DNA from 4 places in the Erwinia persicina genome. Region 2 is predicted to be linked to each of the others. Evidence: predicted binding sites of a transcription regulator. Region 2 holds the regulator's gene; each other region holds the start of a gene.

Region 1 (3,115 bases), 300 kb from region 2:
GCAGCGTAGCCCCGGGGTGCGCGAGCAACGCCTCACTGAGCTGTTTGATGGTTTTCGGCAGCAGGCAGCGATTGCCCTGCCAGCGGAGTTCCTGCATCTCCGGGGTCTGCAGTTGCAGCAGTTGCGCCACGGTGGCCGCCTCCTGCTGCTGAAAACTGTCCGTCCCCGCTGCAGCGCAGGCCTGACGGGCGGCGTCGACAATCGGCCGATAGCCGGTACAGCGACAGAGGTTACCGGCCAGTGCCTGCTCGATTTGACGGGGTTCCGCCCCGCCGCCGTTTTTTTGCAGGGTAAAAATCGACATCACGAATCCGGGAGTACAGAAGCCACACTGTGAGGCATGGCAGTCCACCATCGCCTGCTGTGCGCTGTGCAGCCCCGCCGGCTGGCGCAGATCTTCCACGCTGATTAGCTGCTTTCCCTGCAAATGGCTGACAAAAGTCAGGCAGCTGTTAACCGTCTGGTAGCGCATCTGCCCCGCCTCCACGTGACCCAGCGTCACGGTGCAGGCTCCGCAGTCGCCGGAGGCACAGCCCTCTTTCGTGCCACAGCGTCGCTGATGCTGACGCAGATAGTTCAGCACCGTCGTATTCGGGTCGATATCGTGCTCGCTGACCAGGCGCTGGTTAAGTAAGAACTGGATCATGCGGCCTGCTCCTTTTCGTCACGCTGCCATACGCAGCGACCGTTGACCCAGGTGGCGGCAATATTGCGATCATCGCCCAGGGTCATCAGCACAAACAGTTGCTCCCAGATATCGCGGCTGTTGGCGTGACGCATCTGCTGCAGCGGCGAGACCGCCGGATCGAGCATCACAAAATCCGCCTCTTTACCCGGCATGAAATTACCAATCTTTCTATCCAGATCCAGGGCTCTCGCCCCCCCCAGCGTGGCATGGTAAAACGCCTCACACGCGGAGAGCTTATAGCGCTGAAGCTGGCCCACTTTGTACGCCTCGCCCATTGTCTGCAGCAGATTAAACGTCGTGCCTGCCCCGACGTCGGTGCCGATCCCCATTTTGACCCCTTTATGCCAGCAGGTATTCAGGTCGAACAGGCCGCTGCCGAGAAACAGGTTCGACGTCGGACAGAAAGCCACCGCCGATCCGGTCTGGTGCAGACAGTCCCACTCGCTGTCATCCAGATGCAGGCAGTGGGCGAACACGCTGCGGTCTCCGGTCAGCTGATACTGATGATACACATCCAGGTAACTGCTGTTGTCGGGAAACAGGGTTTTTACCCACGCCACCTCCTGGGGATTTTCGCTGAGATGCGTATGCAGCCAGGTGTCCGGGAATTCCTGGCGAAGCTGCTGCACTTTGGCCAGCAGGGCCGGTGAGGACGTCGGAGCAAAACGCGGCGTCAGTGCATAGCCTAAACGTCCGTGGCGGTGCCAGCGCTCAATCAGTTCCCGGGTCTGCCGGTAGCTCTGCTCCGGCGTTTCCATCAGGGCATCCGGGCCATTGCGATCCATCATCACTTTCCCGGCAATCAGCCGCATTTCCAGCGCCGATGCGGCGGTAAACAGGGCGTCGACAGACTGCGGATGGACGGTGCCAAAGACCAGTGCGGTCGTGGTGCCGTTACTCAGTAGCTGCTGCAGAAAGAAGTCTGACATGCGGGCGGCGTGCTGCGGACAGTGATACTGGCTTTCCACCGGGAAGGTGTACTGATCCAGCCACTCCAGCAACTGTTCGCCAAAGGCACCGATCATTTCGGTTTGCGGATAATGGATGTGCGTGTCGACAAAGCCCGGCACAATCAGCCGGTCACGGCAGTCCAGCAATGTCCTGCCGTCCTGTAGCAGATGACGGCCCTCCTCCCAGTCCCACAACCCGACGACCGTACCGCCGTCCAGCAGTAGCAGGCCGTTATCAAGATAGCGTGCCGCCTCGGGCAACTGCTGCGGTTCATCCACCGTTCGGGTGATATCAAAAAATCGGGCGCGAATGGCCTGGGTATAGTGCTGTGTCATAGCTGTTCCTTAAAAGCAGGCCGCGATGCGGGTCGGCAGTGCGGGATCGTATCGCTTAAGATTTGCAAGAGTTATGCCATTCGTCCAGTTTTCACTTTTACTCTTTTATTCAGTGAGTTACGAAGAAAATAGTCGGTAACGACGTTTTTTAAAACAGTAAAACGGTTGCGCAACCGGTTGCTAAAAAGGCAACCGATTGCTATGAAGTCAAAAAGACCCGACCCGGGCATTCTGCCTGCCCGTAGCGCACTGCCATAAGGCAGTCCAGACCACGGCTGCACGCTGTTGGTGCAGTTTTTCTTGTTCGTCATCATCATGAGCGCCTTATCAGCTCTGCCCTGAAATGATAAGGTGGGAAAAATCTAAAACGGGTTAAGGAACAGCGAGATGATTGTATTTGTTACCGGGGCGACCGCCGGATTTGGTCAGAGCATTACCCGCCGCTTTATCAGCCAGGGCCATCAGGTCATTGCTACCGGCCGCCGTCAGGAACGTCTGGATGCCCTGAAAAAGGAATTTGGCGACAGGATTTATACGCTGGTGCTGGACGTCCGCGACCGTGCGGGCATCGACGCGGCTGTGGCCTCACTGCCTGCTGAATGGCGCAACATCGATATTCTGGTCAACAACGCCGGACTGGCGCTGGGCATTGAACCTGCGCAGCGTGCCAGCCTGGAAGACTGGGAAGATATGATCGACACCAACAACAAAGGCCTGGTGTATATGACACGCGCGCTGCTGCCTGCGATGGTGGAGCGCAATGTCGGGCATATTATTAATATTGGTTCTATCGCCGGCAGCTGGCCGTATCCGGGCGGCAATGTTTATGGTGCCACTAAGGCGTTTGTTCGCCAGTTCAGTTTCAACCTGCGCACCGATCTGCACGGCACCGCCCTGCGAGTGACCGACATTGAACCGGGCCTGGTTGGCGGTACGGAGTTTTCGAACGTCCGTTTTAAAGGCGATGACAGCCGTGCTGACAGCGTGTATGACGGCACCGAGCCGCTGACGCCGGAAGATGTGACCGAGGCCGTGTGGTGGGTGGCCACCCTGCCGAAACATGTCAACATCAGCGCGCTGGAGATGATGCCGGTCGGTCAGAGCCAGGCGGGTCTGCGCGTACACAAAGCGTAATTCAGCC
Region 2 (3,115 bases):
TAGCCAGCAGCCAGGGCGCTGATTCCACCCAGAGCATGGCGGCGCAACCAACGGCAAACAGGCTGAGCCCCATGACCAGCACGGGCTTACGACCGATGCGGTCAGAGAGCGGCCCCCAGACCAGCTGCGCACAGGCAAAACCGGCAAGGAAGATACTCAGGCTGGCGCTGATGGCGCCCGCTTCAGTGCCCAGATCCTGTTGCATCACGCCAAAAGCGGGGAGGTACATATCCGTGGCAAGAAAACCCAACATACTCAGTATGGCCAGATAAAACATAAATCCTTTGGAACGCATGATTTTTTAACTCTTATTAGACAATTTTTTTACGTGCGCAGTGTAATCCCGTGCCTGATGAGCTGTGAAACGCTATTATTCGTCTCTTGCAGTGAAATAATTTGAAGGCAACTTATGTGGTCTGAATATTCTCTTGAAGTGGTTGACGCCGTCGCCAGAACGGGCAGCTTTACCGCCGCTGCAGCAGAGCTTCATCGCGTGCCATCTGCGGTCAGTTATACCGTTCGACAACTCGAAGAGTGGCTGGCCGTCAGTCTGTTCGAACGCCGGCATCGCGATGTGGTATTGACCGAAGCGGGTCGCGTATTCAGTGAAGAGGGGCGGGCTGTTATCAAAAAAATGCTTGCCACTCGCACCCGCTGTCAGCAGGTGGCAAACGGCTGGCGCGGGCAGATTAACATTGCGGTGGACCGCATTGTACGCCCGGCGCGCACGCGGCAGCTGGTGGTGGATTTCTACCGCCATTTTCCGGACATGGAGTTGCATATCATGCCGGAGGTGTTTAACGGCGTCTGGGATGCGCTGGCTGACGGTCGCGTGGACGTGGCAATAGGCGCAACTCAGGCCATTCCCGTTCGGGGGCGTTTTGCCTTTCGCGATATGGGCAGTCTGAACTGGCGCTGCGTAGTACAGTCCCGGCATCCGCTGCATCGTTACGAGGGCGCGCTGAGTGAAGCCCTGATCCGCGAGTGGCCCTCGCTGGTGCTGGAGGATACCTCGCGGGCACTACCGAAGCGGACAACCTGGACGCTGGACAATCAGCGGCGGCTGGTGGTGCCGGACTGGGAAAGTGCGTTCGACTGCCTGCGTGCCGGACTGTGCGTCGGGATGGTGCCGGGGCACTTCGCCCAGCCCTGGCTGCAACAGCAGGTGCTGGGTGAGCTGACGCTGGCCTCGCCGTTTCCCGACAGTCCCTGCTACCTCAGCTGGTCTGAACACAGCGCCTCACCGGCGCTGAACTGGCTGCTTGCCTATCTTGGCAATACCGAAACGCTGAATGCAGAATGGCTGAGTGAGCAGCCCGGGAGCTGATGCGCGGACATTAACGGCGATAGTCCCGGAAGGGGCCGTCGGCAACGGAGCGGCGTTCGATCAGTGAAGGATGCACTTCAATGGTCTGCTGCTCTTCACGTTTGCTGGTGATGCGGTCAAGCAGCATATCAAAGGCTGTTTCCCCCAGACGCTCTTTTGGCTGGTGTACGGTCGTCAGCGCCGGGGTGAAGTAACGGGCGTTGCGCACATTGTCATAACCGATCACCGAAATATCCTGCGGGACGCGCAAACCCATCTCATCTGCTGCGCAAATCGCCCCCATCGCCATAATATCCCCACCACAGAAAATCGCTGTTGGACGCTGTTTCTGTGACAGGATCTGCTGCATGGCGCGATAGCCTGATTCCGGTTCAAAGTCCCCCTGCACCAGCCATTCATCACGCAGGGTAATCCCGGCTTCAGCCAGCGCTTTCAGGAAGCCCGCATGGCGGCCGCCACCGGTATTGCGTTCCAGCTGTCCCGGGATTGCGCCGATATCACGATGGCCGCGTTCGATGAGGTAACGCCCCGCCAGATAGCCGCCTTCAAAGGCGTTATCAAGCACGGTATCGGTAAAGTCTCCGCGCGACTCGCCCCAGTCCATGACCACCATGGGAATGTTACGGTTGTCTTCCAGCATAGCAATCAGGGTGTCAGGATATTCTGAGCACATGACCAGCAGGCCGTCGACACGCTTCTGAGCCATCATCGACAGATAGGCCTGTTGCTTTTGCAGATCGTTGTGCGCGTTGCCCAGGATCAGCGTATAGCCTTTGGCAAAGCAGCGATTTTCAATCGCTTCAATGATTTCGGCAAAATAGGGGGCCTCACTGGACGTGGCCAGAAGCCCAATGGTTTTGGTGTGGTTTACCTTAAGACTGCGGGCAACGGCACTGGGCGAGTAATGTAATTCTTTAATTGCCGCCCATACCGCTTCGCGCGTCTCTTCGGCTACAAAGCGCGTTTTGTTGATGACATGGGACACCGTGGTGGTGGAGACACCGGCGCGCTTTGCCACATCCTTAATTGTTGCCATTAAAATCGTACTCCTGGGGCTATCACTAACGTACTGATAACAAATGGGTTAAACGTTTGCCTGCGCGCCGCCATTCCTGCCGACGAGAATGAACTGGGGTGCCGTCTCAAAAGGGGTAGGAAGGGGTAAAATCATCCGTAGAGTGACATGCAGCGCTGACTTGAAACGTTTCCGGGCGTGTTGCGCAACGGAAAGAAATAATTCTAACAAGGCTGCGCGCAGAAAACGAGATTTTTACGGGCAAGTATGGGAAAATCTGTTGGCTTACTAATAGCAGGGTTATTAAGGAGAACAAATGAACACTGATATGAAGATGACGGCTCTGGCGGTTGTTGGGTCACTGCTGATGATTATTGCGTTTAGCTTTACTGCTGTCATGCACTGAGTTTATCGGGAGGAGGCGTCTCCTCCCATACCGTCCCGCTAGCGAATGGTTTTAGGCGTCATCACGCGGCGTGCACCAATATAATGCTCCTGCCAGTAATCTTCACTTAATGCGCTCACCTGGATATCTTTACCGGTACGTGGCGACTGAATAAATTTGCCTCCACCCAGATAGACACCGACATGGTCAGCCGTACCGCGTCCATTGATGCGGAAGAAGACCAGATCGCCTTTTTCCAGCTCGTCACGCTTAATGGAGGCCGCATCACGCAGGTGGTACATTTCATTTGCTGTCCGGGGGATCTTAAACTTCACCAGATCTTTATAGGCGTACCAGACCAGCCCGCTACAGTCGAATCCGGTTTTCG
Region 3 (3,115 bases), 830 kb from region 2:
TCTTCGGCCCAGGCAATACCGCTGGCGTACTCTGCCGGCAGCATCGGGACCAGCGCATTCAGTGCCTGGCTTAACGCCTGCGGGCTGACGTCGGACAGGTTCAGGTGGCCGACTTTGCGCCCGGCACGCACTTCTTTCTCATACCAGTGCAGATGCACCAGCGGCTGCGCCAGCCAGGCCAGATTGACATCGGTGCCAATCAGGTTAACCATCACTGACGGCGTGCTGACCACCGGCGTCGGCAGTGGAAGGTCGAGAATAGCCCGCAGATGCAGCTCAAACTGGCTGATGGATGCGCCGTTCTGCGTCCAGTGACCGCTGTTGTGCACGCGCGGTGCCAGCTCGTTGATCAGCAGACCTTCCGGCACCACAAAGCATTCCATCGCCATCACGCCGACGTAGTTCAGTTCATTCATGATGGCAGACAGCATGTGCTCGGCCTGCTGCTGATGCTGCTCGTTCACGTCCGGCAGCACGACGCTGGTACGCAGAATGCCGTCCTGATGCAGGTTGTGCGTCAGCGGGTAAAACACGGTTTTACCGTCGTGGCCACGTGCGCCGATCAGCGACATTTCGCCGGAGAAATTGATCCCCTGTTCAACAATGCACTCGCCGTAGCAGTCGGCGGGCAGTGATTCGGTTTCACCGGCGCGCAGACGCCACTGACCGCGACCGTCATAGCCGCCTGTGCGGCGTTTTACGATGGCCAGCGGGCCCAGCGTGGTGAATACCTGCGCCCACTCATCTGCACTGGAGAGCAACTGCCACGGCGCGGTTGCCAGGCCCAGCCGGTCCAGCAGTTGCTTCTGGGTCAGACGATCGGCCAGCAGTGGAAAGATATCGCGGTTCACAAAGGCGTTATGGCTGGCCAGTTCACGGGTTAATGCCGTTTCAGGCCAGCGCTCGATTTCAGCAGTGATCACGCTCTGTGCAATGGGCAGGGATTCGGGTTCCGCATCCAGGCCCACCGGATAGACGGCAATGCCCAACGGCTCACCCGCCTGGCGCAGCATCCGTCCCAGCTGGCCGTTACCTAATACACAGACCGGCTTCATGCTTCCTCCCGCGGGTCCGGGTTGTTCAGCACTTCGTCGGTCTGGCTCTGACGCCAGTGATTCAGACGATCGGCCAGCCCGGCATCGTGCAGCGCAAGGATCTGCGCCGCCAGCAGGGCTGCATTGGCAGCGCCAGCTTTACCGATTGCCAGCGTGCCCACCGGAATGCCGCGCGGCATCTGTACAATGGAGTAGAGGCTGTCGACGCCGCTCAGGGCCGCGCTCTGCACCGGAACTCCCAGTACCGGCACCAGCGTTTTCGCCGCCAGCATGCCCGGCAGATGGGCTGCCCCGCCTGCGCCGGCGATAATCACCTGATAGCCGTTACCGGCGGCCTGTTCGGCAAAGCTGAAGAGTTTGTCCGGCGTGCGGTGTGCAGACACCACTTCGCAGTGAAAGGGAACGTCCAGGCTGGTAAGGATTTCCGCCGTAAATTGCATGGTTGCCCAGTCACTTTTGGAACCCATAACAATAGCAATGCGGGCCGGTGCGGCGTTCGATGTCATGCGGGTCTGACTCCTGTGATTGTAAAACGTCACCAGGGCCGCTCAACAGGGCGACCCGATGGGAAGGGCAAAGAGAATATCACGACTGCGCGGTGAGGAAAACGGTTGCGTAGCGTCAAATAGCCGCGTTTTCACTCAGACTTTGACCTCAGAACGGAAAGGAAATCAGGCTTATTTCGTCAGCACTGACTTTGATCATTGACCCTTCTTCATGCCAGGCGCCAAGCACCAGGCGTTCAGCCGCCTGCCCCTGGATCAGCAGGGGATGAACGGCGGGGCGATGAGTATGACCGTGGATCAGCCACTGTACCTGATGGCGTGACATCGCCGCCACCACCGCCTGCTGATTGACGTCCATGATTTCCCGGGATTTGCTGCTGTTGGCCTGACGGCTGCCGGCGCGCATTTTCAGGGCGATTCGCTGGCGGACAAAGAGGGGCAGGGCGAGGAACAGCGTCTGCAGCCAGCGCTGCTGGACCTTTGCGCGAAAACGCAGATAGCCTTGATCATCGGTACACAGGGTATCGCCATGCATAATCAGCACGCGCCTGCCGTACAGATCCAGCACCTGCTCTTCCGGCAGCAGGGTCATGCCACTGGCTTTGGCAAAACGTTTGCCCAGCAGAAAGTCGCGATTACCGTGAATAAAATAGCAGGGGATAGCCAGCTGGCGCAGGGCGTGCGCCACCTCGGCATGAAGCGGATTCGGGTCATCGTCACCGATCCAGGCTTCAAACAGGTCACCGAGAATATACAGCGCGTCTGCCTGCTGTGCTTCACGGCGTAAAAAATGCAGAAAACCGGCCGTAATAGCCGGTTCTTCAGTACACAGATGGAGATCTGCGATAAACAGCGTATGCGACATTATTCGCTGACGGTGACTTTCTGAATGATCACGTCGTCTTTTGGCACATCCTGGTGCATACCGCTGCGACCGGTGGCCACGGCTTTGATTTTCTCAACCACGTCCATGCCTTCAACCACTTCAGCAAACACGCAGTAACCGAAGCCCTGCAGGCTTTCGTCACGGAAGTTCAGGAAGTCGTTGTCAGCCACGTTGATGAAGAACTGGGCAGTCGCAGAGTGTGGCGCCTGAGTACGGGCCATCGCCAGGGTGCCTTTGGTGTTCTTCAGGCCGTTACCCGCTTCGTTGCGGATCTCTTCTTTGGTGTCTTTCTGCTTCATGCCCGGTTCAAAACCACCGCCCTGGATCATAAAGCCGTTGATCACACGGTGGAAGATGGTGTTGTCGTAAAAACCTTCGCGGCAGTACTCAAGGAAGTTTTTAACGGTAGCCGGCGCTTTATCATCGAAAGTCTTGATGACGATATCGCCATGATTAGTCTGGAAAGTGACCATATTCTCATCCTGTCAGGGTTGGAGTATTTAACATTGAGCGCCGGGAACTGAGACGGGAGTCTGTCCCGTGCGACAGACGGCTCTTATATCACAAAATGTGATAGCTCGTCAGCCTCCCCTTGATAAAGGAAACGCAGATAACCTTGCTTTGCGCCGCGCTGAAGGTAAGAATACGTCAGAATATTTACTTCGCCA
Region 4 (3,115 bases), 1.5 Mb from region 2:
ACCGTTTTCTGTCGCGTGGAGCCACTGAACGCCGGAAGGATGTTTGTCGGCAGCCAGCTGGTTCAGCATGGCCAGCATCGGCGTCAGGCCCACGCCGCCGGAAATCAGCGTCACCGGCGTGTCAGGGGTAATATCCAGGAAGAAATCCCCGGCGGGCGGTGCCAGATGAACCCGCTGGCCGGGCTGCTGCTGATGCAGCCAGCTGGAGAGAACGCCCCCCTCCTCATGACGAACGGCAATGCGGTAGTCGCGACCGTTTGGCGTGCGGGTCAGTGAGTACTGACGGATTTCCTGATTGGCAAAAGAGGGATCTTTCACCCACAGTGCCAGATATTGTCCGGCTTTGTAGTCCGCGACGGGCTGACCGTCCGTTGGCGTCAGAATAAAACTTTTTATCACGGCACTTTGTGGGGTGATCTCACTGATGACAAACTCACGCTGGCCGCCCCGCCAGCCCCCGACTTTCTCCTCGGTCTCTTCATAAATCTGCTCTTCGCGCTGGACAAAAATCCCTGCCAGCACGCCATAGGCTTTGCTCCAGGCTTCAAGGACTTCCTCTCCGGGATGCAACATTTCATCAATGCTCGCCAGCAGGTGCTTACCGACAATAGGATACTGATCCGGGCGGATCGCAAAGCTGGTATGTTTCTGGGCGATCTTTTCTACCGCAGGGCCCAGGGCGGCAAGGTTATCCAGGTGACTGGCGTAGGCGCAGACGGCATTAAACAGCGCTTCTGGCTGGTTGCCGGTGCTCTGATTGCTCATATTGAAAATGTCTTTCAGTTCAGGATTATGGCTGAACATTCGCTGATAGAAATGGGCGGCCAGGCGCGGGCCGAGTGCAGCAATGGCAGGAAGGGTAGATTTCACCGTAGCAATGGTTTGGCTGTCCAGCATGACGTGCTCCTTAACGGGGATCATAAAGATGTATTTTAAATGCATCTTAAAGCCAGGAAGCCCTCTCTGTAAATACACCTTATGAGTTAAGGGGTATTTTTTCGCACGTAACATCCGGTTCTGATGACAAGTCAGTCTGAGGTTGGGGAGGAGGATTCGTTATTAGTGGCTTGCAGAAAAGTGTAACTAACCCTTGCCATTCCTGAAGCCAATCGTTTGCGTAAAAAGGCGGCCGTGATGCTATTCAACGGGTGGGTAAACAGTTTAAACTGTTTACCATCACCCCCAACGGGGGCATTCATTATTGAAAGTCAGTTGAGTCAGGAGATGCAGATGTTAAAGCGTGAAATGAACATTGCCGATTACGATGCCGAATTATGGCAGGCAATGGAGCAGGAGAAAGTGCGTCAGGAAGAGCATATCGAGCTGATTGCCTCTGAGAACTACACCAGCCCACGCGTGATGCAGGCTCAGGGATCTCAGTTGACCAACAAGTATGCGGAAGGGTATCCGGGCAAACGCTATTACGGTGGCTGTGAGTATGTGGATATCGTTGAGCAGCTGGCTATTGACCGTGCTAAAGCGCTGTTCGGTGCCGATTACGCTAACGTGCAACCGCACTCAGGTTCTCAGGCGAACTTTGCCGTTTATACCGCGCTGCTGCAGCCGGGCGATACGATTCTGGGCATGAATCTGGCCCACGGTGGTCACCTGACACACGGTTCGCCGGTTAACCTGTCCGGTAAATTGTATAACGTCATCCCTTACGGCATCGATGAAACCGGTAAAATTGATTACAACGAACTGGCTGAGCTGGCGAAAAAACACCAGCCGAAAATGATCGTTGGCGGCTTCTCTGCTTATTCTGGCGTGTGCGACTGGGCCAAAATGCGTGAAATCGCTGATACGGTAGGGGCTTACCTGTTCGTCGATATGGCGCACGTTGCCGGTCTGATTGCCGCTGATGTCTATCCTAACCCAGTTCCTCATGCGCATATCGTGACGTCGACTACCCACAAAACCCTGGCCGGCCCGCGTGGCGGTCTGATCCTGGCGCATGGCGGTGACGAAGATTTTTATAAGAAGCTGAACTCTGCCGTCTTCCCTGGTGGCCAGGGCGGCCCGCTGATGCACGTTATCGCGGGTAAAGCCGTGGCCTTCAAAGAAGCGATGGAGCCTGAGTTCAAAATCTATCAGCAGCAGGTAGCTAAAAACGCCAAAGCAATGGTAGAAGTGTTCCTGGCGCGTGGCTATAACGTGGTTTCCGGCGGTACGCACAACCATCTGTTCCTGCTGGACCTGGTGGACAAAAATCTGACCGGTAAAGAAGCGGATGCTGCCCTGGGCCGTGCCAACATTACCGTGAACAAAAACAGCGTCCCTAACGACCCGAAAAGCCCGTTTGTCACCTCCGGTATTCGTATCGGTTCCCCGGCGGTGACCCGTCGCGGCTTTAAAGAAGCGGAAGTCCGCGAACTGGCAGGCTGGATCAGCGATATTCTTGACAATATCAATGACGAAGGCGTGAGCGAGCGCGTGAAGAAGCAGGTACTGGATGTCTGCGCGCGCTTCCCGGTTTACGCATAACCTGAGCCTGTTTCCCCGGCGTCGTGGGGGAGCCTGATCGCAGATAGCGGGACACCAACGTGTCCCGCTATTTTTTTATCCTCCTTCACGGTGTACATTAGCCTCCACTTTGTCGGAGGGAAAATGGCGATACGTTCCACGTACTGGCTTGGACTGAGCTACTTCACCTACTTTTTCGCCTATGGCGTCTATCTGCCTTTCTGGGGCGTCTGGTTAAAAGACAGCGGCCTGCAGCCGGAAAAGATCGGTCTGTTACTGGGATGCGGCATGATTGCGCGGTTTGTCGGTAGTCTGGTGATCGCGTCACGCGTCACCCATCCTTCCCGACTGATTACGGTGCTGCGCCTGCTGGCGCTCCTTACCCTGCTGTTTGCGCTGGGCTTTTGGGCGGGTTCCCAGTGGTTATGGCTGCTGCTGGTCATGGTGGGCTTCAACCTGTTCTTCTCGCCGCTGGTTCCCCTGAGTGATGCACTGGCCGCCACATGGCAGCGGCAGATTGCGCTAGCCTACGGTCCGGTGCGACTCTGGGGATCGCTGGCTTTTGTCATCAGCTCGGCTCTGACCGGCGTACTGGTGACCCACTTTTCCTACCATGCCATTCTGGTGCTGCTGTGTGTGGGCTGCGGGGCGA

Evidence for each region. Region 2 encodes PurR, which represses purine synthesis genes. Its sites were predicted from a motif close to CANGCAAACGTTTGCNTG; they were not measured.
Region 1: guaD (guanine deaminase) is a predicted target of PurR. The motif match lies at 2,160-2,177, and genes of this name have one in related genera.
Region 3: purE (5-(carboxyamino)imidazole ribonucleotide mutase) is a predicted target of PurR. The motif match lies at 1,656-1,673, and genes of this name have one in related genera.
Region 4: glyA (serine hydroxymethyltransferase) is a predicted target of PurR. The motif match lies at 1,103-1,120, and genes of this name have one in related genera.

The regions. Positions count from the first base shown of each region.
Region 1 is NZ_CP082141.1:2,336,777-2,339,891, reverse strand. Features, by position in the region: gene xdhA (xanthine dehydrogenase small subunit) at 1-646, opposite strand, end outside; gene guaD (guanine deaminase) at 643-1,974, opposite strand; gene ydfG (bifunctional NADP-dependent 3-hydroxy acid dehydrogenase/3-hydroxypropionate dehydrogenase YdfG) at 2,362-3,108, shown strand.
Region 2 is NZ_CP082141.1:2,632,818-2,635,932, reverse strand. Features, by position in the region: gene punC (purine nucleoside transporter PunC) at 1-295, opposite strand, end outside; gene punR (DNA-binding transcriptional activator PunR) at 410-1,327, shown strand; gene purR (HTH-type transcriptional repressor PurR) at 1,338-2,363, opposite strand; gene cydH (cytochrome bd-I oxidase subunit CydH) at 2,659-2,748, shown strand; gene K6L24_RS11910 (C40 family peptidase) at 2,787-3,115, opposite strand, start outside.
Region 3 is NZ_CP082141.1:3,459,335-3,462,449, reverse strand. Features, by position in the region: gene purK (5-(carboxyamino)imidazole ribonucleotide synthase) at 1-1,055, opposite strand, end outside; gene purE (5-(carboxyamino)imidazole ribonucleotide mutase) at 1,052-1,561, opposite strand; gene lpxH (UDP-2,3-diacylglucosamine diphosphatase) at 1,710-2,426, opposite strand; gene ppiB (peptidylprolyl isomerase B) at 2,426-2,920, opposite strand.
Region 4 is NZ_CP082141.1:1,156,244-1,159,358, forward strand. Features, by position in the region: gene hmpA (NO-inducible flavohemoprotein) at 1-897, opposite strand, end outside; gene glyA (serine hydroxymethyltransferase) at 1,231-2,484, shown strand; gene K6L24_RS05265 (3-phenylpropionate MFS transporter) at 2,608-3,115, shown strand, end outside.